2 regions of the Rahnella sp. CJA17(1/100) genome follow, and region 1 is predicted to be linked to the other one. Evidence: predicted binding sites of a transcription regulator. Region 1 holds the regulator's gene; the other holds the start of a gene.
What was found. Region 1 encodes Fur, which represses iron uptake genes when iron is present. Its sites were predicted from a motif close to ATAATAATGAGAACNACTATCAA; they were not measured.
Positions count from the first base shown of each region.

Region 2: AACU55_RS12595 (Nramp family divalent metal transporter) is a predicted target of Fur. The motif match lies at 9,681-9,703, and genes of this name have one in related genera.

Region 1 is NZ_CAWOJA010000044.1:14,312-30,534, reverse strand. Features, by position in the region: gene kdpD (two-component system sensor histidine kinase KdpD) at 1-629, shown strand, start outside; gene kdpE (two-component system response regulator KdpE) at 626-1,315, shown strand; gene AACU55_RS16950 (PadR family transcriptional regulator) at 1,305-2,021, opposite strand; gene pgm (phosphoglucomutase (alpha-D-glucose-1,6-bisphosphate-dependent)) at 2,205-3,848, opposite strand; gene seqA (replication initiation negative regulator SeqA) at 3,873-4,427, opposite strand; gene ybfF (esterase) at 4,669-5,451, shown strand; gene ybfE (LexA regulated protein) at 5,713-5,994, shown strand; gene AACU55_RS16925 (methyl-accepting chemotaxis protein) at 6,071-7,735, opposite strand; gene fldA (flavodoxin FldA) at 8,157-8,684, shown strand; gene fur (ferric iron uptake transcriptional regulator) at 8,997-9,452, shown strand; gene chiQ (ChiQ/YbfN family lipoprotein) at 9,581-9,916, opposite strand; gene chiP (chitoporin ChiP) at 9,930-11,300, opposite strand; gene glnS (glutamine--tRNA ligase) at 11,779-13,449, opposite strand; gene nagE (N-acetylglucosamine-specific PTS transporter subunit IIBC) at 13,642-15,678, opposite strand; gene nagB (glucosamine-6-phosphate deaminase) at 16,064-16,223, shown strand, end outside.
Region 2 is NZ_CAWOJA010000022.1:230,289-246,511, forward strand. Features, by position in the region: gene AACU55_RS12525 (nucleotidyltransferase family protein) at 1-483, opposite strand, end outside; gene eat (ethanolamine permease) at 771-2,180, shown strand; gene AACU55_RS12535 (ethanolamine ammonia-lyase subunit EutB) at 2,202-3,584, shown strand; gene eutC (ethanolamine ammonia-lyase subunit EutC) at 3,596-4,405, shown strand; tRNA gene AACU55_RS12545 (tRNA-Lys) at 4,471-4,546, opposite strand; tRNA gene AACU55_RS12550 (tRNA-Val) at 4,554-4,629, opposite strand; tRNA gene AACU55_RS12555 (tRNA-Val) at 4,673-4,748, opposite strand; tRNA gene AACU55_RS12560 (tRNA-Val) at 4,795-4,870, opposite strand; gene gltX (glutamate--tRNA ligase) at 5,134-6,552, shown strand; gene AACU55_RS12570 (formate/nitrite transporter family protein) at 6,641-7,432, opposite strand; gene AACU55_RS12575 (hypothetical protein) at 7,561-7,701, shown strand; tRNA gene AACU55_RS12580 (tRNA-Ala) at 7,786-7,861, shown strand; tRNA gene AACU55_RS12585 (tRNA-Ala) at 7,934-8,009, shown strand; gene AACU55_RS12590 (NupC/NupG family nucleoside CNT transporter) at 8,146-9,333, opposite strand; gene AACU55_RS12595 (Nramp family divalent metal transporter) at 9,751-10,980, shown strand; gene AACU55_RS12600 (DUF2502 domain-containing protein) at 11,052-11,465, opposite strand; gene mgrA (L-glyceraldehyde 3-phosphate reductase) at 11,625-12,614, opposite strand; gene AACU55_RS12610 (alpha-keto acid decarboxylase family protein) at 12,943-14,601, shown strand; gene AACU55_RS12615 (LysR family transcriptional regulator) at 14,590-15,477, opposite strand; gene AACU55_RS12620 (multidrug/biocide efflux PACE transporter) at 15,610-16,083, shown strand; gene AACU55_RS12625 (aspartate/glutamate racemase family protein) at 16,186-16,223, shown strand, end outside.

The DNA.
Region 1 (16,223 bases):
ATCTGGCGTCGGAAGGCTCGAAACACGCACCGCAGGCCAGCCAGATCCGCCAGCAGGTGCTGAGCACCACGCGGCTGGTGAATAATCTGCTGGATATGGCGCGCATTCAGTCCGGCGGATTTAATTTGCGCAAAGAGTGGCAGTCAGTGGAAGAAATCACCGGCAGCGCATTGCGGATGCTCGAACCCGTACTGGCGCACGACAACATCGAAATTGATTTGCCGAAGGAAATGGTGTTGGTTAACTGCGATGCCAGCCTGATTGAACGGGTGCTGATCAATTTGCTGGAAAATGCCCATAAATATGCCGGAACCGGTGCGACAATTGGCATTAAAGCCACGCCGCTGGATGAATGGCTGGAGATGGAAGTCTGGGATAACGGCCCTGGTATTCCGGCTGGCGCCGAGCACACCATTTTCGAAAAATTCGCCCGCGGTAATAAAGAATCCGCCATTCCGGGTGTGGGGTTGGGATTAGCGATTTGTCGTGCCATTATTGAGGTGCACGACGGACGGATCTGGGCGGAAAATGGCCCGAACGGCGGTGCGCGTTTTCGTTTCAGGCTGCCGCTCGAGGCATCGCCGGAGATGGAAAGTGACATGGAATCAGACATCGACGAGGTATCGTGAGCGCATCCCCGATAAATATTTTAATTGTTGAAGACGAAAAAGAGATCCGCCGCTTTGTGCGTACGGCACTGGAGGCGGAAGGCCTGCGGGTATTTGAAAGTGAAACGCTGCAACGCGGGCTGATTGAGGCCGGCACGCGTAAACCGGATCTGGTTATTCTCGACCTCGGTTTACCAGACGGTGACGGCCTGACCTATATTCGTGATTTGCGCCACTGGAGCGCCATCCCGATTATTGTGCTGTCGGCACGCACCCGTGAGGAAGACAAAATTGCCGCGCTGGATGCCGGTGCCGATGATTTTCTCACCAAGCCGTTTGGCGTGGGTGAACTGCTGGCGCGGGTTCGTGTGGCCCTGCGCCGCCATACGGGCAGCGCGCAGGAAAGCCCGCTGGTGACGTTTTCTGATGTGACGGTAGATTTGATCAACCGGCGCGTACAGCGTAACGGTGATGATTGTCATCTGACGCCGATTGAGTTTCGTCTGCTGGCCGAACTGCTGGCGAACAGCGGCAAAGTCATTACTCAGCGTCAGTTACTGAGCCACGTATGGGGCCCGAATTACGTCGAACACAGCCATTATCTGCGCATCTACATGGGGCATTTGCGCCAGAAACTGGAAGCCGACGCCACCCGGCCACGTCATTTACTGACCGAAACCGGCGTGGGCTATCGCTTTATGCCTTAGGTTCGTCAGTCTGCGGTTTGGTTTCGGCAAATTCGGCTTCCAGACTTTCTGCAGCCTGCTGCAAAATCGCACTCACCCGCACCACCTGTTCCGGCGTTAAATCCGCACGCATCATGTTACCGCGCAGTGCATGCCTCAGGCGGTGCATCGACTCATGAATGCCCTCTGCCAGGTTGTTTTCACGCGGACGCTGTGCGCCAGCCAGACGGGCAAAAATCACATCAACCACCGCCTGATGTTGCGCCAGTTCCACTTTACCGGCTTCGGTGATCTGATAACTTTTCCGGCCATTGCCGGTGGCGACAGGCTCGAGGAAATCCTGCTCTTCCAGCAGCGTCAGCGTCGGATAAATCACGCCAGGGCTTGGTACGTAAAGACCTGACGATGCCTCTTCAATCGCTTTGATCAACTCATAACCATGGCTCGGTTTTTTCGCCACCAGCGCCAGCAGGACGCGGCGTAAATCACCGTGTTCGAACAGACGATGTACACCGCGTTCGCCACGACCACCCCGACGACCTTCGCCACGCCCGCGATGTTCATGCCCTTCCTCACCCCGGTCTTCCCCACGATGACGACCATCACGGCGTAACATGTGACGCTCGCTGTGATCACTGCGTTCTGATTCATGACGGCAATGGCCGCGATGCCCTTCTTCCCGGCTACCGTGACCGCGATGGCGGCCTTCAAACATTTTGCTAAACATAATTTATGTCCCATTTAGATATATCGAATCATTTCGATATATCTAAACTAGATCGGTTTTCAGAAACTGGCAAGCCGAAAAACGCATTTAGATAACTCTTTTTGATGTCTGAACTTCCGCCAAAAAATGGACAAAAAAAAAGCGCTGAATAATCAGCGCCTTTGATGAGAAGCAGAGAACGGCTTATTTAGCGTCGGCAAGCACTTTGCTGACGATTTCTACCGCTTCTTTCTCGATTTGCTCACGGTGTTCAGCACCGAGGAAGCTTTCACAATAAATCTTGTAAGCTTCTTCTGTACCGGACGGACGAGCCGCGAACCAGCCGTTTTTGGTCATCACTTTCAGGCCGCCGATGGACGCACCGTTGCCCGGTGCATTGGTCAGACGGGCAGTGATCGGGTCACCGGCCAGCGTGTCGGCTTTCACCTGTTCAGGAGAAAGTTTAGACAACGCGGCTTTCTGCGCATGAGTCGCAGGTGCCTGAATACGGTTGTAGCTTGGTGCGCCAAAGCGGGCAGCCAGCTCATTGTAATGTTCCTGCGGATTCTTACCGGTAACGGCAGTAATTTCCGCCGCCAGCAGGCACATGATGATGCCGTCTTTGTCGGTAGACCACGGCGTGCCGTCGAAACGCAGGAAAGAAGCCCCTGCACTTTCTTCGCCACCAAAACCGAAGCTGCCGTCAAACAAACCATCAACGAACCATTTGAAACCAACCGGCACTTCCACCAGTTTACGGCCCAAATCTTCCACCACGCGGTCGATCATCGCACTTGAGACCAGCGTTTTACCGACGGCAACGTCTTTGCCCCACTGCGGACGGTGCTGGAACAGATACTGAATCGCCACCGCCAGATAATGGTTCGGGTTCATCAGACCCGCAGGCGTCACGATACCGTGACGGTCATAGTCAGGATCATTAGCAAAGGCCAGATCGAATTTATCACGCAGCGCCAGCAGACCCGCCATTGCGGATTCGGACGAGCAGTCCATACGGATCACGCCGTCGTGGTCGAGATGCATGAAACGGAAAGTCTGATCGACTTCATCGTTCACCAGCGTCAGATCCAGTTTGTAATGCTCCGCGATGCGTTTCCAGTATTCGATACCGGAACCACCGAGGGGATCCACACCCAGTTTCAGACCCGCTTTCTGAATCGCGGCCATATCAACGATGTCGGTCAACCCTTCGATAAACGGCTGAACCAAATCTTTCGCTTTCAGATGACCACTTTTCCACGCCAGATCCAGAGACTGACGTTTCACACCTGTCAGTTTCGCGGCCAGCAATGCGTTAGCACGTTTCTCAATCACGGAGGTCAGATTGGTATCCGCCGGACCGCCGTTGGTCGGGTTATATTTGATGCCGCCATCTTCCGGTGGGTTGTGCGAAGGCGTGATGACGATGCCATCCGCCAGCGCGCCGCCGTTGCGGTTATGCGTCAGAATGGCGTGAGACACAGCCGGTGTCGGCGTAAACCCGTTGTTTTCCTGAACAATGACATCAACGCCATTGGCGGTCAGCACTTCCAGCACGGAAATAAACGCCGGTTCAGACAACGCGTGCGTGTCTTTACCCACGTAGCATGGCCCGGTGGTGCCCTGCTCTTTACGCACTTCGGCAATCGCCTGAGCAATCGCCAGAATATGCGCTTCATTAAAGCTGTGACGCAACGCGCTACCGCGATGGCCGGACGTGCCGAATTTCACAGCATGCGCCGTGTTTGCCGGATCCGGTTGCAGAACGTAGTACTGTGACGTTAACTGCGCCACATTGATCAAATCGCTTTGCTGAGCAGGTTGCCCTGCACGGGGGTGATTAGCCACTGGCGCTTCTCCCTTACGCTGAAATTAAAGGGTGCCGCAAACTTTGTCAGTCAGTTCCGTCGGGAACTGCATGAGCTGCATGATGTGTTCAATCATGCTGCGTTTGCGACCTGTGTTGGTATTCGTAATAACCCAATACGGCGTTCCGGGAACGTGTTTAGGCTTGGTATGAATGCCGTTTTGCAGCAAGGTTTGCTGGTCACCGGCAAAGTAAGTCCGCGTGCGCCCGGTCAGAGAGTCGGTCGCCGTCGCAAATTCTTTAGGGTTCAGGGTATACAAGGTCGAGAGGATCAGCATAAAACGGTTAACCGCTTTAGTCTGTTCTGCGTATTCGTCGGACAGCAACAGTTCACGAACGGCGCGGACTTTATCACGCGACGTCGGTGCGGCGGCGGCGGCAGGTTTTTCCTGCGCGACAGTTCCGGCGATAACAGAAGTGGTCACTGGTACGGCAGGAGCGGTCTGACCGGCAGTAAACTTCAACATACGGCGTAAAATATCAGACGCACTTTCACCGATTGCTTGCGTGTGGCTGGCAATGTAGCGGTAGAGTTCTTCGTCAACCTCAATAGTTTTCATCTTTATCCAGTACTGTTTTTCTACTTAATTCATTCGAAAGGATTATACAAATTTCTACGCAGTAACAAACAGAGGAATTGCGCCGCGAAGTAAAATCCAGACAACTTCCCGATTTTGCTGCATGCAGGCTCCGGCCCGTTCTGCTCCTGGTAGTCAAATCCCGCTCAGGCATCTGGCAGAAACTTTCTGTTTTAAAAAATTATCCGCAAGTCATGATAACCTAATGAGATTGTTTATCTGTATGAACTTCTCTATGAAATTACATTATCGCCTGCAAGAATCTGAAGTCGCTGGCAGCACTGCACTGCCGGTTTTGCTCATCCACGGATTGTTCGGCACCCTTGATAATCTGGGCATTCTGGCCCGGGACCTGAGACAACAGCATAACGTGTTACAGGTGGATTTGCGTAATCACGGCCAGTCAGGACGTTCTGATGAAATGTCTTACGCCGCCATGGCGCAGGATTTAGTGGAAACGCTGGATGCTGTTGGTTTCCAAAAAGTCATTGTGATCGGCCATTCAATGGGTGGGAAAGCGGCGATGGCGTTGACGGCACTGATCCCCGACCGTATCGAAAAGTTGATCGCCATTGATGTCGCGCCGGTGGATTATCACGTGCGTCGCCATGATGAGATTTTTGCGGCGATTAATGCCGTGACCGAGGCAGGACTCCGCGACCGTACCTCCGCTACCGAATGCATGCGTACGTATATAAAGGAAGACGGCGTGATCCAGTTCCTGCTCAAATCATTCCAGCAGGGAGAATGGCGCTTTAACGTGCCGGTGCTGCTCAGTGAATACGAAACTATTACCGGCTGGGAAGACGTGCCTCCGTGGGATCGTCCGGCGCTGTTTATCCGTGGCGGGCTATCGCCGTATGTGCAGGATGAATATCGCGACGCGATTGCCCGACAATTTCCGCAGGCCAAAGCGCATGTGGTGGCGGGAGCCGGTCATTGGGTGCACGCGGAAAAACCCGATGCAGTACTGCGCGCGGTGCACCGTTTCATCGATGCGGCCTGAGGTTTAACATCCTGGGGATAAATTGTGCAAAAAGTCTGCACAGCTTAAGAAGTTATCATGAAATCAGGGTAATCAGGCGTTGTGAACCCCTGGTGCGCCAGTGTATGATTGCGCGCTATAATTTTGCCGCCCCGTTTACTCACAGTGAGTCGCGGGAGGTGAATTGGGTCAGGGTTTCTTAGCCCGAAATGTGTGAAACGCTCGTCAGGAACCGGCTTGCGGTTTTCCGATGTAAAAACTTCCCTGGTTGTACCGCTACCTATGGCAAAAGAACAACTGGATCGCACGACGATTGATCTGTTCGCAGATGACCGTCGTCCGGGGCGTCCAAAAACAAATCCGCTATCCCGTGATGAACAGCTCAGGATCAATAAGCGCAACCAGTTACGCCGCGATAAAGCGAGCGGCCTGCGTCGTGTGGAGCTGAAAATGAATGCCGATGCTGTTGATATGCTCAATAAGCTGGCAGAAGAACGCAATATCAGTCGTAGCGAATTGATTGAAGAGATGCTGCTGTCGCATCTTAACGGTCATGAAGGCTGATTGAAAAGCGGGTAACCCTCTCAGGCTACCCGTTTGTTTTTTCTTACTTATTCCATATTAATTCACGTCTTCCTGCTCAGAACGTTTCCCAGTTTTCAGCACTTTTCGCCGAAAGCATGCTGGTATCCGGACGCAATAACGGTGCGGAAATTGACTTCGCCGGACGTGAACCGACGCTCGTCACGCTATCTTTAAGTTTGAACGTAGCAACGGCATTGTTCAGCAATGAAGCCTGCTCTTCCAGTGATACCGCAGCCTGCGACGCCTGTTCTACCAGCGCGGCGTTCTGCTGTGTGACGCTGTCCATTTCTGTGACGGCAACCGCCACCTGACTGATTCCTTTGCTTTGCTCATCGGATGCAGAGGCGATTTCCGCCATGATGTCAGTGACATGCGTAATTGAGCGCACCACTTCATTCATCGTCTGACCGGCGTTTTCAACCAATTTCGAACCGCTGTCGACGCGGGAAACCGATTCGCTGATAAGCTGCTCGATTTCTTTCGCCGCCTGCGCACTGCGTTGTGCAAGATTGCGCACTTCGCTGGCAACCACTGCAAAACCGCGCCCCTGCTCGCCCGCACGTGCCGCTTCGACGGCAGCATTCAGCGCCAGAATGTTGGTCTGGAAAGCGATGCTGTTAATCACAGAAGTGATTTCAGCAATTTTCTTCGAGCTGCCGGAGATATCTTTCATGGTGCTGACCACGTCTGCCACGATGTTGCCGCCCTTCTGCGCGGTGGTGGAAGCCTCCATCACCAGCTGGCTGGCGTGATGCGCGTTATCGGCATTGTGTTTAACGGTAGCCGTCAGTTCTTCCATGCTGGCAGCGGTTTCTTCCAGCGCCGACGCCTGTTCTTCCGTACGGGAAGACAAATCGTTGTTCCCGGCTGAAATTTCTGACGCGCCCTGATAGATGTGATTGGTGCAGTTGCGGATGGTCTGAACGGTATTGACCAGGCTCAACTGCATCTCGTTCAGCAACGGAATCAGCTTACCGGCGCAGTTTTTACCGAATTCTTCCAGATAAAACGTCAGATCGCCGCTGGCGATCACCGCGAAGTGACCGCGGATTTTATCCAGCGGCTTCACCAGCGCCATCACCAGATAACGGTCAGTCAGCAATAAAATCACCAGCCCGATACCAAATGCCGTCAGCAGAATCACTTTGCTAAATGACGTCAGATGGGTGGATTGCCGTTGTGCCGCATCAAAATCGACAGCGATCTGACCGCTGACTTTCTCCATCGATGAGCCAAAGCTGCGGCTCAGTGCAGGTACGGTGGAATTGGCTAGCTGGTTATAGGACTCCGTATTTTTGCTGCGGGCTGCGTCGAACAATGGCGTGACGCCCTGCGTGATCAGATTTTCCCAACTGGTGATTAATTCCTGCACGGAGGAATCTTCCAGCCCCGGATGCGGTGCCGCTTTAAAACTGGCCAGAGCCTGCGTCAGCCCACTGAGTGATTGTTTGGCGGTATCAAAAATTTCCGGACCTTTTGACGGATCGGCCTGAAGCTGTGCCACGGCGCGGCTCAGGCGCGTCACGGTACGAAAATACTGATCATTTCCTTTATTGATCAGCGCCATATTGTTGACCAGCTCGGTACTATTTTTGGTATTTTGGGTCAGTGTGTCCAGTGAGGTGACGGTGTAAAGGGAAACACCTGCCCACATGACGCAAAAGATGCCAAGAATGGTTAATAAAGCGGCCCTGATGGTGATATTTTTTAAAAACTGCACGATATGCCTCTCTCGAAACATGTCTGTTTCTGGCCTGAGGATTGACGGGGATGCGGAGAATCAAGACAGGTAACCAGCAGGCAAGTGCCCCAGGACATGTTTGAACACCTCTCCGGGCATCGATTTCTTTATTATGTTGAGATTGCTCCCGAATCATCTATCGGCGGAATGTTCTCGAAATTTAGTATTGTGACGACTTATTTCTCAAACTTGCTTTTGACCTTATTAAGCCTGAGGTTAATTCGCCGCGGGTGAAAGCACACAAAGGCGATAACACTTAAAAATATTGCCCGATAAACTTATTTCCCAGTTAAGAAGGCGAGCAGAAGCATATTCTCCGCCGCACGAGTTTGCTATCATCTGCATTATTATTGCCTGCGTTGCAGAGCACTTCATTGAGAACAAGAGGTTAGGTAATCTTATGGCCGTTGTAGGTATCTTCTTTGGATCCGATACAGGTAACACCGAAAACATCGCAAAAATGATCCAGAAGCAATTGGGTAAAGATGTTGCAGAGGTGCATGACATTGCGAAGAGCAGCAAAGAGGATCTGGAAAAATTCGATATTTTGCTTATCGGCATTCCAACCTGGTATTACGGTGAAGCGCAGTGTGACTGGGACGACTTTTTCCCAACGCTGGAAGAGATAGATTTCGAAGGTAAGCTGGTGGCACTGTTTGGTTGCGGTGACCAGGAAGACTACGCCGAATATTTCTGCGATGCGCTGGGCACCGTGCGCGATATCATTGAGCCACGCGGCGCAGTGATTGTCGGACATTGGCCTACCGAAGGTTACCACTTTGAAGCATCTAAAGGCCTGGCGGATGATAAGCACTTCATAGGACTGGCAATTGACGAAGATCGTCAGCCCGAACTGACCAGCGAACGTGTTGATGCCTGGGTGAAACAGATCACAGAAGAACTTAGCCTTTCTGAAATTATTGGCTAAAAACCCTGTTGGCCCTGAGGATTTATTCTACAATTGAAGGGCCAAACTATTACTGAAATTAACAATTTAACTGCTACAAAATTGTAACTTTCGGTCGTATCAAGGTACACTGAGTTCCTCTGTTTTTTCTATTGATCAAGTCGTTGCATTCCAAATGTGACCGGCAATTTGTGATCTTTATTAACAGGCTGTCGTTGACGAGAATTGGCACATTGCGTTAAACGAAGAGACTAAACGAATAATTTTGTGCCGCCGATGCCACAGGCTGCATGCCTCAACTTGATTAGCACATAGTAACAGGACTGAATCCGCATGACTGACAACAACACCGCACTGAAGAAAGCCGGCTTAAAAGTCACGCTTCCGCGCCTCAAAATCCTGGAAGTGCTGCAAGCGCCGGAAGGTCATCACGTTAGTGCGGAAGATCTTTACAAGCAACTGATTGATATGGGTGAAGAAATTGGCCTGGCGACGGTTTACCGCGTTCTGAACCAGTTTGACGACGCCGGTATTGTCACCCGTCATAACTTCGAAGGCGGCAAGTCCGTATTCGAACTGACCCAGCAACATCACCACGACCACCTGATCTGTCTGGATTGCGGTCGTGTGATCGAATTCCGTGACGAATATATTGAAGGTCGTCAGCGTGAGATTGCTAAGAAACACGGTATCAAGCTCACCAACCACAGCCTGTATTTGTACGGTCACTGTGAAGCAGGCGATTGCCGCGAAGATGACTCTTTGCACAACGATAAACCTGCGCAGTAATCTGCACAGGCTTTGACTAAATTAACCGCTGAAAAGCGGTTTTTTTATGTCTGATATCGATGCAGATTGAGCCCGGATAGCAGGCATAAAAAACCCCGGCAAGCCGGGGCATGTTTCGCTGCTGAGATTCACGGCTTAGGTGAATTGTTCGTTTTTATTTCCTGCCATATTTTCCCGCAATCAGCAGCATATGCCTGACCGTCGCCAGTTTTACGCGCCGTCAGACATCGCTGGTAATCCACCACGCGCACCGTCTCCTGTTCTGCAAATTGCTGGTGGGCTTTTTCCTGTTTCAGTTTATTCAGTAACACCTCGCAGGATGCCAGTTTGTCCGGATTGCCTTCTGACGTATTGATACAGGCACGGTAATCTTCCCGCGTTTGGGATATTTGTGCCTGATCGGCGGTAGGTGCACAACCAGCCAGAAGCACGGACGACATCACAATCATCAGTAATTTATTCATCGACATAACGACCTCAGAAAATAGTGAATGGAGCGATGACAATGAATTTCACGTCTTTTTCATCCTGGAATATGTTGCCGTACCCGCCACTCCAGCTAGGAAGATCAGAGTGGTTGTCGTACTGGGTGTAATGCAGTTTGAACAACGTCCCTTTCGCGCGACCTTCCTGAATGGTGTACAGCGCATCCAGACTCCAGGCGCTTTCTTTCAGGCGCTGGCTCTGGTCGTAAGCGGCGTTGGTGCTCGGTTTGGCATCCCACGCATAGACGTACGAACCACCTACCGCTAAGCCCGGTAAATCCCATTTCGCCAGATCATAAAGCACGCCGGCATACACGGCTTTCTCACCGTTGGCGTTGAAGTCAGAACGGTTATCCCACCACACGTCAAGACGACCGTTTGAAGAGGAATAGGTCGGGGTCATACGTTGCAGGAAGTAACCCTGATTCCCTTCCGCTTTCACCATCGTCCCTTCCAGACGCCAGTTAAACTGCCCGGTGGTATAGCCGAAAGTCAGCGCCTGCAGCCATGCCAGACCGTCATACAGACTGTTCGGATCATTCTTGTCACTGATGCGGTCTTCTGCGCCATAGAACTGATAGCTGGTGGTCAGCGGATTACCCAGCAGATCCATTTTGTACGAGGCTTTAGCAAAATACTGATCGACATAACTTTCAGCCTGGCCAAATGCGCCTTCCAGTACGAAGTCATTTTTAAAATCATATTTCGCACCGAGCGAATGAATATAAGAAACGCCGGTTTTCTTGTCATTCTGGCGGAAATCATCCATTTCCAGATGCCACGGCGATTTATATTCATCAGCCCACATATAGGAGAAACTCAGTTCACCCGGGTCACCGAAATCGTGTTTATAACCGGCTTCCGCACCGCGATACGTACCCGGCATAAAGCTCCAGTGCGGTGCGATCAGCGTCTGTCCGGTAGGCTGAATATACCCTGCGTGCCCCCAGAATCCGCCGTATTTGAATTTACCGGCTGCCTTATAAAGACTGACCCCACTTTTATCCCCGGAATAATCTTCGTCGTAGGCGCGGTTGCTGTTGGAAAAGGCGATTTCGTTGGGATGGCCGCTCTCGCTGCTCTCGGCCATTTCAATCGCCGTAAAGGCTGCGATATCAATACCAAACATGTCCCAGGCATAGCCGGAAGAAAAATCGAGGTTCAGGTTAGCGGTAGAATGCGAAAGGTTGGTTGTATAGTCTTTGTAGTGGTCACTCGCCGGATCCATGTCCTTGCGGTCACGTTCACGCTGCCAGTAGTACACACCGCCGGTCAGTGTGGAATCATCAATAAAACCGGCTGCTTTGGTCTCTTGTGAAAACATCATTCCGCCACCCAGTAAGGTGCCGGCGAGAGAATACATGGCAGGTTTCAGGTAAGCCGATCCCCTGCCCCTGTTACGGTGCTTGTGCATAGAGATTCCTCATGTTGACTAAAAAAACGAGCAAAACCCAAACGGGTATAAAAAGCGGTCGCCAGAGGCGTAACCGGTTAAATCAACATCAAGAGTATTTTTCGCGACACGAATTATCAATGAGTAATTAATCATTAATTATCGAAATATGACAAAGTGCACATAAAGATGAAAAAGTATTACAGAGGTATGCAGGAAAGGATTAAAGCAGTGGGCTACAATAATACATAATTAAAACAGATGATTAAACAAAATCATCTTACAATTTAAACGTTTCAGCAATATGAACGGCTGTGGCACAACGTTTTAAAAGTAAGCATAGGAAATACATTAATTCGCGACGAAAAACAAAAGGCATCTCTGACAAGAATAACAGGCGAAAAAAAACGCAGCCTGAACTGCGTTTTTGTTACCTCATACTGAGGGCTTACGCGACGGGTTTGCTTTCCCAGGTATCACGCAGGCCAACGGTACGGTTAAACACCAGATGTTCAGCACTTGAGTAGCGGTTGTCGGCACAGAAGTAACCTTCACGCTCAAACTGCAGGCTGATTTCAGCCTGTGCAGCCACCAGTGATGGCTCCACGAAACCGTGGGAAATCACCAGGGAATCCGGGTTGATGGTGGTCAGGAAGTCTTCCGCCTGGCCCGGGTTTGCGACGCTGAACAGACGGTCATACAGGCGGAACTCAGCAGGTTTACCTTCAGACGCGGACACCCAGTGGATCACGCCTTTCACCTTGCGGCCATCGGCAGGATCTTTGCTCAGCGTGTCGATATCGTAAGAACAGAAGATAGTGGTGATATTCCCTTCCTCGTCTTTCTCGATACGTTCTGCTTTGATCACATACGCATTACGCAGGCGCACTTCTTTGCCCAACACCAGACGTTTGTACTGCTTGTTGGCTTCTTCGCGGAAATCAGCCTGATCAATGTAAATCTCACGGGTAAACGGCACTTCGCGGGTGCCCATTTCCGGTTTGCCCGGATGATTCGGCATCTTCACCATCTGCACATCATCACCGGTAAAGTTTTCAATGATCACTTTAACCGGATTGATAACCGCCATGGCGCGCGGTGCGTTCTCGTTGAGATCGTCACGGATGCAAGATTCCAGCGCCATCATTTCGACGTTGTTATCCTGCTTGGTAACGCCGATACGACGGCAGAATTCACGGATAGACGCCGCGGTATAGCCCCGGCGACGCAGACCTGAAACGGTCGGCATGCGCGGGTCATCCCAGCCTTCAACAATCTTCTCGGTCACCAGCAGGTTCAGCTTGCGCTTGGACATGATGGAGTATTCGAGATTCAGACGGGAGAATTCGTACTGACGCGGGTGGCATGGAATAGAAATATTATCCAGAACCCAGTCGTACAGACGACGGTTATCCTGGAATTCCAGCGTACACAGCGAATGGGTAATCCCTTCCAGCGCATCGGAAATGCAGTGGGTGAAATCGTACATCGGATAGATGCACCATTTTTTACCGGTCTGGTGATGTTCTGCGAATTTAATACGGTACAGAACCGGATCACGCATGACAAAGAATGGCGAGGCCATATCGATTTTTGCACGCAGACACGCAGCGCCTTCGGCGAACTCACCGTTACGCATTTTTTCAAATAACGCAATGTTCTCTTCCACGGTGCGATCGCGGTACGGGCTGTTTTTACCCGGCGACGTCAGGGAACCGCGATATTCACGGATCTGGTCAGGAGACAGTTCATCAACATACGCCAGACCTTTGTTGATCAGTTCAAGCGCATAAGCATGCAGTTGATCAAAATAGTCCGAGGAGTAATGAATATCGCCGCTCCAGTCGAAACCTAACCACTGGACGTCGCGTTTGATTGACTCAACGAATTCGATGTCTTCTTTTGCCGGGTTGGTATCGTCAAAACGCAGATTACACTGGCCCTGATAGTCTTGCGCGATGCCGAAATTCAGGCAGATAGATTTCGCATGACCGATGTGCAGATAACCATTAGGCTCAGGTGGGAAACGGGTGTGAACGGTATTGTGTTTCCCGGTCGCCAGATCTTCATCAATAATCTGACGGATAAAATTTGTTGGGCGGGCTTCAGCCTCACTCATTGTGCAATTCCTCTACGCAACATTGACTCTACGGATAACCGCTTATGTTCCAACAAGCCACGCCGGGAAACAACCGTTAGTTGCATTAAATCGTGGTTATCTCTGGTGCCTCTGTCCTCAGACAATAAAAAACGGGAAGAGATCGCTCTCTTCCCGCTGTCACTACGTCGACCTGTTACGTCATCCGCAGGGTTATTTGCCCTGGATATCGAACAGTTTCGTTTGACCGGCAACCACTGAACCGCTGGCCAGTGACGTCACACCGGTATAATCATCAATATTGCTGACGACTACCGGGCTGATCATTGAGCGCGCATTGGCATTCAGATAATCCAGATCCAGTTCCAGTACAGGCTGACCGGCAGTGACTGTTGCCCCTTCTTCAACCAGGCGGGTAAAGCCCTGGCCGTTCAGTGCAACAGTATCAATCCCCATATGCACCACGATTTCAGCACCGGAAGTCGTTTCCAGGCAGAACGCATGATTGGTATTGAAGATTTTCACCACCGTGCCCGCAGCCGGCGACACAACGATTTTATCGGTAGGACGGATGGCAACACCATCACCCACCGCTTTGCTGGCAAAGGCTTCATCAGGCACCTGATCCAGCGCCACAATGTCACCGGTAACCGGAGACACTAAGGTTTCCACTACCGTTTTCACGCTGTTTGGCACTGCCTGAGGTTTGATTTCAGACACTGGCGCAGCCGGAGTCACGGTAGCCGCAGCAATCGGGCCTGCATTCAGTGCGGTACGCATCGCACCGGCAATGATTTCGGCACGGGTACCGACAATCACCTGCACGCTTTGTTTATTCAGACGGATAACTCCTGAAGCGCCCAGACGTTTCGCCAGTCCGTCGTTGACCAGTGCCGAGTCTTTCACGTTCAGGCGCAGACGGGTGATACAGGCATCAATGCCGGTCAGGTTTTCTGAACCACCGATGGCACTGATATAACGGCGTGCCAGAGCAACGGTTTCGTCACCTTTGTTGCCAGCAGATTCCACATCAACGTCGTAACCGTCCGCTTCGTCACCGGCCACTGCCAGTTCACGTCCCGGGGTCAGCAGGTTGAATTTCTGGATGGTGAAACGGAACACCACATAGTAAATCACGAAGAACACCAGACCCTGAGGGATCAGCATGTACCAGTGAGTCGCCAGCGGGTTACGGGAAGACAGCACCATATCCACCAAACCTGCGCTGAAGCCGAAACCGGCAATCCAGTGCATGCTTGCTGCGATGAAGACCGAAATCCCGGTCAGTACGGCGTGAATCACATACAGCACCGGCGCAACGAACATGAAGGAGAACTCCAGCGGTTCGGTGATACCGGTAAAGAAGGAAGCGAAAGCAGCAGCCAGCATGATACCAGCAACTTTTGCTTTGTTTTCAGGACGTGCGCAGTGGTAAATCGCCAGTGCCGCGCCCGGAAGACCAAACATCATGATCGGGAAGAAACCGGCCTGATAACGACCGGTGATACCTACCACCGCTTTACCTGACTGGATAGATTCCTGACCACCGAGGAAGTTAGGGATATCGTTAATACCTGCAACATCAAACCAGAACACGGAGTTCAGTGCATGATGCAGACCGACCGGGATCAGTAAACGGTTGAAGAAGGCATAGATACCGGCACCGGCAGAACCCAGTTGCTGGATATGCTCACCGAAGGTCACCAGACCGTTGAAAATCAGTGGCCATACATACATCAGGATGAAGGCGACGATGATCATCAGGAAAGAAGTCAGGATCGGAACCAGACGACGACCACTGAAGAATGACAGCGCTTTCGGCAACTCGACGTGGCTGAAACGGTTGTACAACTCGGCAGAAATGATACCGACTAAGATACCGACAAACTGGTTATTGATTTTACCAAATGCCGCCGGCACCTGGTCTAACGGGATCTTCTGAATCATGGACACGGCTGCAGGCGAACACAGCGTGGTCAGCACCAGGAAACCGACAAAACCCGTCAGTGCAGCTGCACCGTCTTTGTCTTTGGACATGCCATACGCCACACCGATCGCAAACAGTACGGACATGTTTTCAATGATGGCGGAGCCAGATTTAATGAAAAATGCCGCCAGCGCATTGTCTCCCCCCCAACCCACAGGGTCGATCCAGTAACCGACGCCCATGAGGATTGCGGCGGCTGGCAACGTAGCAACGGGCACCATTAATGCCCGGCCAATCTTTTGTAAATAACTCAGTATATTCAACATTCCCCCTACTCGCCCGTAAGCGAATCACCAAAGTAGTTTAATTAGTATGTTTACTACCTTTTACATTTACCGTTCCGATTTAACCAACTGCAATTGCGAGTGTAAAAATATTATTTCGTATCGCAAATTAAAACCTCTCTTTTTGTGAGATTTGTCACCAAAAAGAGGTCATAACATGCCATTTCACTGGTCAATACACCAAACTTATTTTATCATTAAAAAAATCCAGACGGTATTGTGCCAGTCATAAACCGTTGCGGTGGTTTACGCTTAACAAGACCGCCCTGAACCCAAAACTGCTTTCTGACTTATTGTCCCGCGCTAACACTTCAGCGGAGGACAGACACATTATATTCAATATTCTGAAACTAAGAGGTATCTGATGAGACTTATTCCATTAAACACCCCCACTGAAGTTGGCAAATGGGCTGCACGTCATATTGTTGAACGCATCAACGCATTTAAACCCACTGCTGACCGCCCGTTTGTTCTGGGCTTACCAACCGGTGGTACGCCGCTCGAAGCTTACAAACATTTAATCG
Region 2 (16,223 bases), on a different contig from region 1:
GGCAAAAACTGCGGGGATCGCATGCCGCGGGTTTGGCGTAATACTGAAAGCAAACAAAGCATCCAGTCCCAGCGGCGCATTCAGCTCAATTTGCCCGTCAGCATTCATTCTTGCGCCGATAGCGGTTTCCATTTCCACCCAGTAGCTCATCGCCTCGGCGCTGGAGGAATAGGGCGCATGGCCGTGGCGCTCATGCATGCGGGCCTGATTTTTCACAGACCAGGGAAGGTCGGGCGATTGCGCTTTCAGGCGATGTTCATAGCGCTCGTCAGCTTCCGGCGAGCAATCCAGCGGATTGAAATACACCACGTCGATATCATTGAGCGCAGTGGCCTGCGCATATCCGTGTAGCCGGTCCCAGACCAGATTGCGGACAAAGCCCGCCGCCAGCCAGGCATCGTTAAGATTTTGCGTGCGTGCCTGCGTCAGTGCCTGCAAGTGAAGCGGTTCCTCTCTGAGCCAGGTGATGATTTGCTGTTCCATTGTTGCCACGTGATGTTCTCCTTTTATCCGACGTCAGCGTTCTGAGAAGCCAAAGTGTAGCGCCCTTTTGTGACGCTTATCCAACGCACCATTTCGGATATGCGGCTTACGGCGGCGCGCTAAAATGTAGCAAGCCTCCCCTGAATACGGCTACAGGCCGCGCCTGCTGAGGGTTTCTTAAGTGGTACAGCCTTTGCAACATCCATCCTTTGCAACACAAATAAGAGCAAGGCTGTCGCAGTTCTTTTCCAACAAAAATTGAATTATCACCGGGCAGGGGATCATTTATGCAAACCACGAAAGTCACACCTGTTTTAAAACGTACACTGGGGAGTTTTAAACTTTGGGGCATTGCCGTCGGGCTGGTTATCTCCGGCGAATATTTTGGCTGGAGTTACGGCTGGGCGCAGGCAGGCACACTGGGCTTTCTTATCACTGCTCTGGTGATAGCGGCTATGTATTGCGCCTTTATTTTCAGCTTTACCGAACTCACTACGTCGATTCCGCACGCGGGCGGTCCTTTTGCTTACGCTTACCGTGCGTTCGGGCCAACGGGCGGATTTGTCGCGGGTTTCGCAACGCTGGTGGAATTTGTTTTTGCGCCGCCCGCTATCGCGATGGCGATCGGGGCGTATCTCAATGTGCAGTTCCCGTCGATTGAGCCGAAATGGGTGGCTGTTGGCGCGTATCTGGTATTTATGGCGCTCAATATTCTCGGCGTCAGTATTGCCGCCACCTTTGAACTGCTGGTCACGTTGCTGGCAATTTTTGAATTGCTGGTCTTTATGGGCGTGGTGGCACCGGGCTTTGAAATGTCGAACTTTGTTCACGGTGGATGGGCGGGCAGCGACACTTTCAGTCCCGCAGCCTTTTCCGGTATTTTTGCGGCCATTCCTTTTGCTATCTGGTTTTTCCTGGCGATAGAAGGTGCCTCAATGGCCGCTGAAGAGGCGAAAGATCCGCAGCGTACCATTCCGAAAGCTTTTATCGGCGGCATTCTGACTCTGACCGTTCTGGCGCTCGGCGTGATGTTGTTTGCCGGTGGTGTGGGCGACTGGACCAAGCTGTCGAACATCAACGACCCGTTACCGCAGGCCATGAAACTGATTGTCGGCAGCAACAGTGGCTGGCTGCACATGCTGGTCTGGCTGGGGCTTTTTGGCCTGATTGCCTCTTTCCACGGCATTATCATGGGGTATTCCCGTCAGATCTTCGCGCTGGCCCGGGCAGGTTATTTGCCTAAACGACTGGCCAGCGTCAACGCCCGTTTCCAGACACCGCATCTTGGTATTATCGCGGGGGGCGTTGTTGGCATCGCGGCTATTTTCTCGGATTCACTGATCGTGATTGGCGGCCAGCCACTGACGGCCAATATCGTGACAATGTCGGTCTTTGGCGCCATTGTGATGTACATCATTTCGATGGCTGCATTGTTTAAACTCCGCCGCAGCGAACCGAATTTAATCCGTCCGTTCCGTGCGCCGCTCTATCCTTTTGCACCTGCTCTGGCGCTGGTGCTGGCAGTCGTCTGTCTGATCGCTATGATTTACTACAACACCTTACTGTTTTTGATCTTCGCCGCCATGATGTTGCTGGCGTATGCCTGGTTCCGTATCACCCATCAGTCGCGGACTGATGCTGCGGAAGATCCGCAATTACGTGGCCTGCGCCCGGTTCCCGCTAAAAGCAGCAAATAATCCGGCGCGCTAAGGAGTGTTATGTTTCAGACGACATTAAGTCACCGAAGTTATCAGTTTAAGGATTTACGCGAACTGATGGCAAAGGCGTCGCCCGCACGGTCGGGCGACTATCTGGCTGAAGTGGCTGCCGCCAGCGCTGAAGAGCGCATGGCGGCAAAAATGGCACTGGCTGATGTGCCGCTCAAAACCTTCCTGCAACAATTGCTGGTGCCGTATGAGGACGATGAGGTCACGCGGTTGATTGTCGATACTCATGATGTCGCGGCGTTTGCCGCGATTTCGCATCTCACCGTCGGGGATTTCCGCGACTGGTTGTTGAGTGAAAAAACCGACAGCGTTGTGCTGGCAGCCGTCGCCCGCGGGATCACGCCCGAAATGGCGGCTGCCGTCAGCAAACTGATGCGCAATCAGGATCTGATCCTGGTGGCTAAAAAATGCCGGGTGATTACTCAATTCCGCAATACTATCGGGCTGCCGGGGCACATGAGCGTGCGCCTGCAGCCGAACCATCCGACCGATAATTTACAGGGCATTGCTGCCAGTATGCTCGACGGTTTGTTATATGGCTCCGGCGACGCGGTGATTGGCATTAATCCTGCCAGCGACAGCTTACCGCTGCTGGAAAACCTCAATTACATGCTTGATGACATCATTACGCGCTTTGAAATTCCCACGCAGTCCTGTGTTCTGACGCATGTCACTAACACCATCAAACTGGTGGAGCGCGGCGCACCGGTTGATCTGGTGTTTCAGTCGATAGCGGGAACTGAAGCGGCGAACAGCGGGTTTGGTATCAATCTGGCGCTGCTGGCGGAAGCGCAACAGGCGGCGCTCAGTCTTAAGCGTGGCACGCTCGGCGACAACGTGATGTATTTCGAAACCGGGCAGGGCAGTTGTTTATCTGCCAATGCGCATTTTGGGGTCGATCAGCAAACCTGTGAGGCGCGTGCGTACGCCATCGCCCGCCATTTTTCACCGCTGCTGATTAACACCGTGGTGGGGTTTATCGGCCCGGAGTATTTGTATGACGGTAAACAAATTATCCGTGCGGGTCTGGAAGACCATTTCTGCGGCAAACTGCTGGGCGTGCCGCTGGGCTGCGATGTCTGTTACACCAATCATGCAGAAGCCGATCAGGATGATATGGACACTTTGCTGACGCTGCTCGGCACTGCCGGGCTGACGTTCCTGATTGGCGTACCGGGCGCGGATGACATCATGCTCAATTATCAGAGCACTTCTTTCCATGACGCGTTATACATCCGTGAATTACTCGGGCTGAAACATGCGCCGGAATTTGCTGTATGGCTGGAGAAAATGAAAATTATCGATCCGCAGGGCGTCTTGCAGGATACCCGGGCGTCCCATCCGTTACTGCGTCAGTTGCCGCAACTGAGCTGAGGTCTGTGCTGATGAATAAAGAAAAAGAGCAGGGATTATCGCCGCTGGTGCATAGCAACCCGTGGGAAACTCTGCGTCAGTTTACGGCCGCACGTATCGCGCTGGGACGTACCGGTTCGAGTCTGCCCACCGATGAGCTGCTGCGATTTGGTTTAGCCCATGCGCAGGCGCGTGATGCCGTGCATCAGCCCTTTGACAGCCAGAAGCTCGAACCCGAACTTTACGCGCTGGGGGTGGAAACGCTGACCGTTGCCAGCGCTGCACCGGACAGGGCGACCTATCTGTGTCGTCCTGATCTTGGCCGCAAGCTGTCAGAAAGCAGCCGTCAGGCCTTGCAGCGTCTGGCGCCGGAGCCTGCCGACGTTGTGCTGGTCATCGCTGACGGTTTGTCATCGAAAGCCGTGCACCGGCAGGCCGTACCGCTGATTGCGGCGTTATTGCCCTATCTGCGCACGCTGGAGCTGAAAATCGGGCCTGTGGTGCTGGCGCATCAGTCGCGGGTGGCACTGGGCGATGATATTGCGCAGGTGATGAAAGCGAAGGCGGTAGCGATTTTGATCGGAGAACGTCCGGGATTGTCATCTCCCGACAGTTTAGGCATTTACATGACCTGGGGGCCCCATACCAAAAGACTGGAATCGGAACGAAATTGTATTTCCAATGTGCGGCCGGAAGGGCTGAATTATCCGCAGGCGGCTTTTAAACTCGCCTGGCTGCTCGAACAATCTTTCCATCGCCAGTTGTCGGGCGTCAATCTGAAAGATGAAAGCGATAATCCGGCGCTACACAATAAGGTCGTGCCGATGTTTAAACTGGAGTAGGAGAAGGGAAAAAATTACCGGAGTACAGAAACGAAAAAAGCGCCTATAGGCGCTTTTCTCTGAATTGGTGGGCCGTGCTGGATTCGAACCAGCGACCAATTGATTAAAAGTCAACTGCTCTACCAACTGAGCTAACGGCCCGCAGAAGTGGTGGGCGATGACGGGCTCGAACCGCCGACCCCCTCCGTGTAAAGGAGATGCTCTACCAACTGAGCTAATCGCCCACTTCTGGGTACTTCCCCATGTAAGAAGAAACGTGCTGAGAAATGGTGGGCGATGACGGGCTCGAACCGCCGACCCCCTCCGTGTAAAGGAGATGCTCTACCAACTGAGCTAATCGCCCATTTCTCAATTCTTCTTACTTATCACAACGCGGCACTCTTAAAGAGTGGTGGGCGATGACGGGCTCGAACCGCCGACCCCCTCCGTGTAAAGGAGATGCTCTACCAACTGAGCTAATCGCCCCCGTCGTGATGGAGTCGCATTATAGGGATACTTGAAATTACGTCAACGCTTTTTAAAAACAAAAATGTTCATTCGGCTTATTTTTAGTCAACCTGACGTGTTTCTCGCCCGCGTAGTCGATTCTTTACGCATTCATGGCCTTAAACCACGTGACTGCCCCTGGTTGTGCGTTGAGGAATCAGGGCAGAGTGGTAGAATGTCAGCCACTTTTTGTTAATTGATAGCGACGTTTTTTGGCGTTGCGTGATTAAGGTTGCACCCAGATGAAAATCAAAACCCGTTTTGCCCCAAGCCCGACCGGCTATCTGCACGTCGGTGGAGCCCGTACCGCGCTCTATTCCTGGCTCTTTGCCCGCAACCTTGGCGGTGAGTTTGTGCTGCGTATCGAAGACACCGATCTCGAACGTTCCACTCAGGCAGCTATCGACGCGATTATGGATGGCATGAACTGGCTGAATCTGGACTGGGATGAAGGCCCGTATTTCCAGACCAAGCGTTTTGACCGTTATAACGCGGTGATTGATGAGATGCTGGAAAACGGCACGGCTTATAAATGCTATTGCTCTAAAGAACGTCTGGAAGCGCTGCGTGAAGAACAAATGGCAAATAACGAGAAGCCTCGTTATGACGGCCGCTGCCGCGACAGCCACGAACATCACGCTGCTGATGAGCCGTGTGTGGTGCGTTTTCGTAACCCGCAGGAAGGTTCTGTCATCTTTGACGATCAGATCCGCGGACCGATCGAATTCAGTAATGACGAGCTGGACGATCTGATCATCCGCCGTACCGACGGTTCACCGACCTATAATTTCTGTGTCGTTGTCGATGACTGGGATATGGAAATCACCCACGTTATCCGTGGCGAAGACCATATCAACAATACGCCGCGTCAGATAAACATCCTGAAAGCGCTGGGCGCGCCGGTACCGGTTTACGCGCACGTTTCTATGATTCTGGGTGACGACGGTAAAAAACTGTCCAAACGCCACGGTGCGGTCGGCGTGATGCAATACCGTGATGACGGTTATCTGCCGGAAGCGCTGCTGAACTATCTGGTGCGTCTGGGCTGGTCTCATGGCGACCAGGAAATTTTCAGCCGCGACGAAATGAAAGCGCTGTTCTCACTGGAAAACGTCAGCAAATCTGCCAGTGCGTTTAACACTGAAAAACTGCAATGGCTGAACCACCACTACATTAACACGATGGATCCGCATTACGTGGCGACCCATCTGCTGTGGCATGTTGAGCAGGCGGGTATCGAAACCCGTAACGGTCCGCAGCTGTTTGAAATCGTGACCCTGTTGGGCGAACGTTGCAAGACGCTGAAAGAGATGGCGGAGTCCTGCCGTTACTTCTACGAAGATTTTGCAGAGTTTGATGCCGATGCGGCGAAGAAACACTTACGCCCGGTTGCACGTCAGCCGCTGGAAGTGGTTCGCGCCAAACTGGCCGCTATCACTGACTGGACCGCTGAAAACATTCACCATGCGATTCAGGGCACGGCGGATGAGCTGGAAGTAGGGATGGGTAAAGTTGGTATGCCACTGCGCGTTGCGGTAACGGGCGCAGGCCAGTCACCGGGTGTTGATGTCACCGTTCACGCTATCGGCCAGAGCCGTGTGCTGGCGCGTATCGATATGGCGTTAGCCTTTATTGCTGAGCGCGAAACACAAGCACAGTAATGGCGGTTAAATAGCGATAAAAAAGCCAGCGCGGGAAACCGGCTGGCTTTTTTCTTTTCTTAAAACCCGGGTGTGAAAAACGTCTTAATTAACGTTGTTCAGTTGCCGGTGTTTCAACGGTCGGGCGGTAGGCCAGGAAATACATCAGGCCAACGAAGCCCGCACCACCTACGGCGTTACCGAGGAACACGGCCACGAAGTTAGGCAGGTATTCTGACCAGCTCAGCGCACCGGCAAAGATTGCCGCAGGCACGATGAACATATTTGCTACCACGTGCTGGAAGCCGATGGCCACGAACGCCATAACCGGGAACCACATGCCGATCACTTTGCCGCCAACTTCTTTGCTGGCGAAGGCCAGCCAGATTGCCAGACACACCAGCCAGTTACAGCCGATACCGGAAATGAACGCATGCATGAAGTCTGCGTTGACCTTCGCGGTGGCGGTGGCCACCGTTTTGCTAAGGAAAGCACCTTCCGTCAGCCCCAGAACGTGGCCGAAGAAATAGGCCACTGCCAGGCTGCCCAGCAGGTTAGCGACAGTGACCCAGAACCAGTTACGCAGCACCGCGTAAAGGCTTATCTGACGCGCGAACCAGGCGATAGGTAAGGTCATCATATTACCGGTCAGCAGTTCTCCCCCTGCTAACACGGTCAGAATGATGCCTACCGGGAAGACGGCAGCGCCAAGCAAGTTACTGAATGAACCCCAGGATGCAGGTAATGTCCCTATTACATGCAGATCCAGAAGGAAACCGGTGGCGATGAATGCGCCAGCCAGAAAGCCCAAAATTAACAAATTCAACACGGTGGCGCGGCTTTTATTAACGCCCGCTGTGACGGCGATGGATGCGATTTCTTTAGGTGAATACAAGGACATGGGAGTGCTCGAATGGTGTAAGTTATGATTATTGCGCGAGAAGTCTATTCTGAGATTTATCTCAAAACAAGGCGATTATCATAGTCTGCTAACATTTCATTAATCATTCGGACATAGATGTTAAGGAAATGCGTAAGCAGATCAGAAAGCTAGGAAAAATGCGGGCTGGCGGACAAATTGTAAAACAAAGCGTCTGTCTGAAAATTTCCCTGATGGCAGAGGATTTTTCCCTGTGGAATGGGGGATTTGGCGGCTTTTTCAGCGCTTGAATTGAGAAACGGATTTAGCCGTTGACAGGGGTAGCGACGTTTCATATTATGCGCCCCGTTCACCCGTTTTTACGGGCATGAATTGGGGGTATAGCTCAGCTGGGAGAGCGCTTGCATGGCATGCAAGAGGTCAGCGGTTCGATCCCGCTTATCTCCACCAACTTCCTTTCCAGAGCAAGTTGGCTGTTTCCTTCCCAGGGAAACAAAAAAGTAAATGTGTACGACCTCGTGTGGGGGTATAGCTCAGCTGGGAGAGCGCTTGCATGGCATGCAAGAGGTCAGCGGTTCGATCCCGCTTATCTCCACCAAATATTAAAGAAACCCGCTTCGGCGGGTTTTTTGCTTTTGTCGGTTTGTCATTTCTCTTGCCTGTTTTACTGCGCTGAATCGCAGACATAAAAAAAGGCGCCGGAGCGCCTTTCATGTCGTTCTGTATTTGCTTACTTACGCCAGTACCAGACCCGCGATAGAAGCAGACAACACGCTGACCAGCGTTGAGCCGTACAGCAGTTTCAGGCCGAAGCGTGAAACCACGTTGCCCTGATGTTCGTTCAGGCCTTTGATAGCGCCGGCAACGATACCGATGGAAGAGAAGTTAGCGAATGACACCAGGAACACGGACAGGATGCCCACGCCGCGTGGTGAAAGTTCGGTTGCTACTTTCTGCAGATCCAACATCGCAACGAATTCATTGGAAACCAGTTTGGTTGCCATGATGCTGCCTACCTGCAAGGCTTCGTGACTTGGCACGCCCATCATCCACGCGAATGGATAGAAGACATAACCCAGCACGCCCTGGAAGGTGATACCGAATACCACGTCGAACAACGCATTCAGGCAGGAAATCAGTGCGATGAAACCAATCAACATGGCTGCAACGATGATAGCAACTTTGAAGCCTGCCAGGATGTATTCACCCAGCATTTCAAAGAAGCTCTGACCCTGGTGCGTATTACCGATTTGCAGGTCTTCTTCTGAATCAACCTTATAAGGGTTGATCAACGACAGTACGATGAAGGTACTGAACATGTTGAGCACCAGCGCAGCAACAACAAAGCGCGGTTCCAGCATGGTCATGTACGCACCCACAATCGACATAGAAACCGTCGACATTGCTGTGGCAGCCATGGTGTACATACGTTTTTCAGACATTTTGCTCAGAATATCTTTATATGCGATAAAGTTTTCTGACTGACCCAAAATCAGGGAGCTGATGGCGTTGAAAGATTCCAGTTTTCCCATGCCATTAATTTTCGACAGAACCGTACCGATAATACGGATGACGAAAGGCAGTACACGAATGTGTTGTAAAATACCGATCAACGCAGAAATAAACACGATCGGACACAAGACTTTCAAGAAGAAGAACGCTAATCCTTTATCGCTCATGCCTCCAAATACGAAGCCGGTCCCTTCCGCAGCGAATCCTAATAATTTCTCAAACAAGTCTGAGAAGCCTTTCACAAAACCTAAACCAACAGAAGAATTCAGGAAGAAGTAGGCTAACAAGACTTCGATGACCAACAGCTGAACGATGAAGCGTAAACGGATATTTTTCCGGTCACGGCTCACCAGTAAAGCGAGTGCAGCGACAACGGCCAACGCTAATACAAAGTGCAATATTCGGGACATGGGTGCTCCAAATTAGAGGCAGGCTATATTTCGACGGTCATTTTATGTAACGCGTACATTTAAAACGTGAAGTCGATTGCAAATATAGAAATTACAGACACGAATTGCAACAAATCGCGGCCCATCACACAAAAAATCAAGATGTTAATAAAACTAAGCACAATTAGCATTCCTGTGCTAGTTTTATCATGTGCCGTAATGCGTTCTGAATCTGGCCCGTTAATGTCTGTTTTAGGAAAGTGCGCTGCGTCTGGCTTTCTGAAGCCGGGTGAGCGAATCACCCCCTCAGTTATTACTTTCTCGCTTACCGCTGCTGCCTATCAGAGTAATCACTCAGATCATCCCAAATGCACTTGATAATCATTATCAATTAGATATCATTGATGTAAGCGTAATAATTGTAAGGGTTAACTAACTATGCTGAACAGCCGGGCCGAATCTGCAGGCCGCGCGTCCAGAAAGATGAAGCTTTCACTGATGGGACCGGCCTTTATCGCCGCCATTGGTTATATCGATCCGGGCAACTTTGCGACGAATATTCAGGCCGGTGCTTCTTATGGCTATCAGTTGCTGTGGGTGGTGGTATGGGCCAACGTCATGGCGATGTTGATCCAGTTGTTGTCTGCCAAACTCGGTATCGCGACCGGCAAAAACCTGGCCGAACATATCCGCGATCGTTTCCCGCGTCCGGCCGTCTGGGCTTACTGGGTGCAGGCGGAGATTATTGCAATGGCCACCGATCTGGCCGAATTTATTGGCGCCGCCATAGGCTTCAAATTGCTTCTCGGGGTTTCCCTGTTACAGGGCGCAGTACTTACCGGGATTGCCACCTTTATTATCCTTGGGCTGCAAAAACGCGGGCAAAAGCCGCTGGAACTGGTGATCGCCGGTTTACTGTTGTTTGTTGCTGCGGCCTATATTGTTGAATTGTTCTTCTCGCAGCCAAGCATGCTGGCGCTGGGCAAAGGCATGTTAATCCCCGCACTGCCAACCGCTGATTCGGTGTATCTGGCCGCCGGTGTGCTCGGCGCGACCATTATGCCGCATGTCATTTATCTGCACTCTTCGCTGACTCAGCGGGGCGGCAAGGCGTCCAAAGCGCAGCGTTATTCAGCCACCAAGCTGGATGTCGGTATTGCCATGACCATCGCCGGTTTTGTGAATCTGGCGATGATGGCGACGGCTGCGGCGGCATTCCATTTCAGCGGACACAGCGGGATCAGTGAGCTGGATGAAGCCTATCTGACGCTGCAACCTTTGCTCGGCCACGCTGCCGCGACCACCTTCGGTCTGAGTCTGGTGGCAGCCGGTTTATCTTCTACAGTTGTCGGCACGCTGGCCGGACAGGTAGTGATGCAGGGGTTCGTGAAATTCTACATTCCGCTGTGGGTTCGCCGTACGGTGACCATGATGCCGTCTTTTATTGTGATCCTGATGGGATTAGATGCCACACGCATTTTGGTGATGAGCCAGGTATTGCTGAGCTTCGGGATTGCGCTGGCATTGCTGCCGTTGCTGGCTTTTACCGGTAACCGCAGCCTGATGGGCGAGATGGTGAATACTAAAACCGTGCAGTGGGCGGGGCGGGTCATCGTGCTGATCGTCGTCAGCCTTAACCTTTATCTGCTGACAGGTATGTTGAAATAACGCCTTCGCCAGCGACAGATAATAAAAAACGGGACAGTTTGCGCTGTCCCGTTTTTGTTTTATTCCGTTGATTAATGGCGGTGATCGCCATGCCCGCCCCGGCGATCATCATGGCCGCGACCCCGATCCGGCCCGCGGCCGTGATCATAATGCGGACGTCCGTGGTCGCTGTGATGATAACGCGGTGGCGGCATCGGACGACGTGGCGGATGGCGTTCGTTCCACCAGCCATGATCGCGCCAGCGATAACCATCCCAGTAATAGCCGCGCGGGCTGCGTGCACCATAGTGGTGACCACGGTAACCATTCCACCAGCTTGGGTTACGCCAGTCATAGCCGTCCCAGTAATAACCCCGCCTGTCGCGATCACCGATATTGATAGAAAGGCCCGGCGTATTCAGGCTGAAACTGCTGGCCTGCACGGTGGGTACCGCCGCAGGGAGCAGGGTAAAGAACAATGTGGCAAAAAGTACCGGCTTTAACATGAGTGGCCCCAGATTCCTTATAATTTATGCTGACAGTTATAAGGGGAAGAGGGCACCGGTACTATTGCTTACAATCCTGTTTTGAATGATTTACGCGCCTTAACGGTTTACTTACGAATCCTCCATAAAGGCGCGTTTTTTATACCGCAGGGTAATCGCTTACACTAAAATCCCTTCGATCGCCGCCAGTTCTTCTGTGCTGAAATGACGGTGAGAGACCATGCCCACGGCATCGTCGATCTGGCTGGTTTTACTGGCACCAATCAGGACGGACGTCACGCGGTCGCCGCGCAGAACCCACGCCAGCGCCATCTGCGACAGCTTCTGACCGCGTGCCTGCGCAATATCATTCAGCTTACGCACTTTTGCCAGCTTCTCTTCCGTCAGCTGATCTGCTGTCAGGAACTTACTGCCGCTGGCTGCGCGGGAATCTTCAGGAATGCCCGCCAGATAACGGTCAGTCAGCACGCCGCCTGCCAGTGGCGAGAAGGCGATAGACCCGACGCCGTTATCCGCCAGCGTATCCAGCAGATCAGCCTCAACCCAGCGCTCGAACAGGGAATATTTTGGCTGATGGATCAGGCACGGCGTGCCAAGATCTTTCAGGATTTCAAACGCTTTTTTGGCGCGTTCTGCCGGATAATTCGACAGCCCGACGTACAGGGCTTTGCCCTGACGCACGATCAAATCCAGCGCGGCCATGGTTTCTTCCAGCGGTGTATCAGGGTCAGGACGGTGATGATAGAAAATATCCACGTACTCCAGCCCCATGCGTTTCAGGCTCTGATTCAGGCTGGCGACCAGATATTTTTTCGAGCCCCAGTCTCCGTACGGGCCGTCCCACATGGTGTAACCGGCTTTGGAGGAAATAATCAGCTCATCGCGATAAGGCAATAAATCTTCCTGCAGGATGCGGCCGAAATGCTGTTCTGCCGAACCCGGAGGCGGGCCGTAGTTATTGGCCAGATCGAAATGGGTGATCCCATGGTCGAAAGCATGGCGGATCAGTTTCCGGCCATTCTCAAAATGGGCGTTATCGCCAAAGTTATGCCACAAACCCAGGGAAATGGCGGGCAGTTTCAGACCGCTCTGGCCACAGCGACGGTATTCCATATTCTCGTAACGGGTTGGACTGGCTTGATACACCATGTGAGTCCTTATAATAAATTCAGAAGTGAACAGAAGGTTATAAATGTCATAAAAAACCAATTTTAGTGTATGCGCTTTCACAAGCATTTCCAGCTAATCAGATCACATACGGAACAATCCTTGTGCGCAGGATCGTTGATTACCGTGACTATTCTTCCTGCCTATTACCTTTACTGCTGAATCCGCTTCCCTGCATTCACACAGTGCAGGGGTGTAACTCTGCGTTGCCATGCCTTATTTCGAATAATAAATGTGCTGTTCCCCGGTTTGGAGTAATACTCATATTAGTGGGATTAACTGGTTACTTTATTTTTTACAGAGGATCGTCATGGTTAATGAATACACAGTAGGTGACTATCTCTTAGATCGTTTATCACTCAGCGGGATCTCCGAGTTGTTTGGCGTGCCGGGCGACTACAATCTGAAATTCCTCGACAGTGTGATTAATCATCAGCAAATCACCTGGGTCGGCTGTACCAATGAATTAAATGCCGCCTATGGCGCAGATGGTTACGCCCGTACCAAAGGTATTGCGGCGTTGCTGACGACGTTTGGTGTCGGCGAACTGAGCGCACTGAATGGCATTGCCGGTAGTTATGCGGAATATGTGCCTGTCGTGCATATCGTGGGTGCGCCAGCACTGACGTCTCAGCGTAAAGGTGAGCTGCTGCATCACACGCTGGGAGATGGCGAATTCTGTCATTTCATGCGGATGTCAGCTCCGGTCAGCGTGGCGCAGGCGTCCCTCACACCGGAAAATGCCCTGGCTGAAATCGACCGTGTGATTGAAGAAGTGATGTACAGCTCGCGGCCGGGTTACCTGTTATTGCCCAGCGATGTGGCCGCTTTGCCGGTCAGTACCCGTGCGCATGCGTTACCTGCGCGTCAGCCGCCTTTCTCGGCTTCTTCTCTGGAAGCTTTTACTGCCGCCGCTGAAACGCAGTTGCGGGGTGCAAACCGTGTTTCGTTGCTGGCGGATTTTCTGGCAGACCGCTTCAAGGTTAAAAAGGCGCTGGAACAGTGGATGGAAGAAGTGCCGCTGGCGCATTCAACGTTGCTGATGGGTAAAGGTTTATTCAACGAGCAGCAGGCGCATTTTGCTGGCACTTATTCGGGGGCCGCCAGCGCACCGTCAACGAAAGAAGCGATTGAAGGGGCTGATGTGGTGATCACGGTCGGGGTGAAATTTACTGACACCATCACCGCCGGTTTTACCCAGCAGCTTCCGTCCGGAAAATGCATCGACCTTCAGCCCTTTTTTGCCCGCGTGGGCGATAAGATCTTCCATCAGCTGCCGCTCGAAAAAACGGTCAGCGTGATGCACCGCCTGACCGCTGAACTGGCTTCCGGCCGGACGCCTTATCCTGTTAAACACAACGCATTGCCGTTGTCGCACGATAACAGCCTCGGACAATATGCCTTCTGGCAACAGATTCAGGATTTCCTGCAACCGGGAGATGTACTGGTCGCCGAGCAGGGCACCGCCTGTTTTGGTGCGGCGGCGCTGAATTTGCCGCAGGATTGCCAGTTCGTCGTCCAGCCGTTATGGGGCTCAATCGGTTTCACGCTGCCCGCCGCATTTGGTGTACAGATTGCCGTACCGGACCGCCGTGTCGTGCTGCTGATTGGTGATGGCTCCGCACAGCTCACCCTGCAGGGATTAGGCGCCGCCATCCGTTATGGCCTGCCGCCGATTATTTTTGTGATTAACAATGACGGTTATACCGTCGAACGGGCGATACACGGCGAAACCCAGCGCTACAACGACATCGCGCAGTGGAACTGGACACAGTTCCCGGCGGCCTTCGGCGGTAAAGAAGTCTTCAGTGCGCGGGCGGATTCGCCGCAGGCGCTGAAAGAAGCGATAGCAAAGGCCACCGCACGGCGGCAGATGGCCTGGATAGAAGTCATTTTGCCAAAAATGGATATTCCTGAACTGCTCAACTCAGTGACTAAATCGCTGGCGCAACGTAACTCAGGGCAATAAATCAGTTTCCGGTGATGGCGGGACAGTCAGCTGGTCGATGAACCACCAACCCGCCGGACCGGGCTGATTGTTTTTACTCCAGACCGCATCCACCGATATCTGCTTCGGCCAGCCGCGCATCGGCAGGCTGACCAGTTTGTCATGTCCGAACTGTTTCACCAGCCAGTGCGGCAGTGTCGCCCAGCCAAATCCCTGTTCCGCCATTTCCAGCAACATCAGATAACTGGGCGCTGACCAGATCTGACCCCGCGCCCGCGGCATTTCACGACGGCTGTAAGGCTGCAGGCAAAGCTGGCGGAAGGTGTGCAACTGCTCCGGTTGCAGATCGGTGATTTTTGCCAGCGGATGTTCACGGCTGCAAAATACCGACATATCCGTTTGTTCCGGTAAACGCGCCACACCAATGTCCGGCGGATAACTCGCCTGTACTTCCACCATGCCGACATGGGCACGGCCAGACTGCAACAGGTCGATCACATCCTGATCTTCGGCGATCTGACATTCAAATTCGATATCCGGATACCGGCGTTCAAACCGGCGCAGCAGCGCCTCGTGGTGAGTCGGCTGGTAAGTGTCAGACAGCACAAACGTCAGGCGGGTTTCCACCTGCGTCGATAAACGCACCGCCAGTTCATCGAGGCGTTCGCTGGCGGCCAGAATCGCCTGAACGTGGCTGAGCACGCGTTGTCCGGCTGGGGTCAGCACCGGCTGGCGACTCTGGCGGTCAAACAGTGTTACGCCTAAATCCACTTCCAGATTGGCGATCGCCGTACTGACAGTTGACTGACTCTTGCGCAGTTTACGCGCCGCTGCTGAAAACGATCCGGTATCGGCCGCTTCGACAAAAGCCATCAGGGCTTCCGGTGAATAGCGCATCAGGTACTCCTTCTGGTTCTGACATATCTATTTTATCGATACTTTCTATCTTTTAACTATCTCATTTAGTGATGATAATCACTGCCTGTGACAGCCGTCACGTAACAATGATCAGGAATCAGGCAGGTTTTTATGTCTAAGCAAACACGGAATATCTCTCAGAAAACGTTCGGCGAACGCATTTTCCACGCGGTGGGTTTTGAAACAATCGCGGTACTGATTTCGGCACCGGCAGCAGCCTGGGCGCTGAACAAACCGGTCTGGGAAATGGGCGCGCTGGCGATCATGCTGTCGACGACAGCGATGGTCTGGAACATCGTCTATAACAGCCTGTTCGACAAATTCTGGCCGGTTTCCCGCGTGGTGCGGACATTTAAAATCCGCGTGGCGCACGCGCTGGGGTTCGAAGGGGGATTCATCATGATTGGTCTGCCGGTTGCCGCGCTGTGGCTGGGGATCGGGCTGCTGGACGCCTTTATGCTGGAAGTCGGGTTCTTCCTGTTCTTCCTGCCGTATACCGTGGCCTACAACTGGGTTTACGACACGTTGCGCCAGCGCTGGATGGACCGCCGTCTGGCCGCAGAGGATTGCCCGGCCAAACATTAATCCGCATCGCTGAATGCGCAAAAAAGCCCGCCGACATTTTCTTTGTCCGCGGGCTTTTTGTCGGTTATGGTTTTGCCATCCGCATAAACACAGGGTGTGCAAATGAAAACGTTAGGGTTGATTGGTGGCATGAGCTGGGA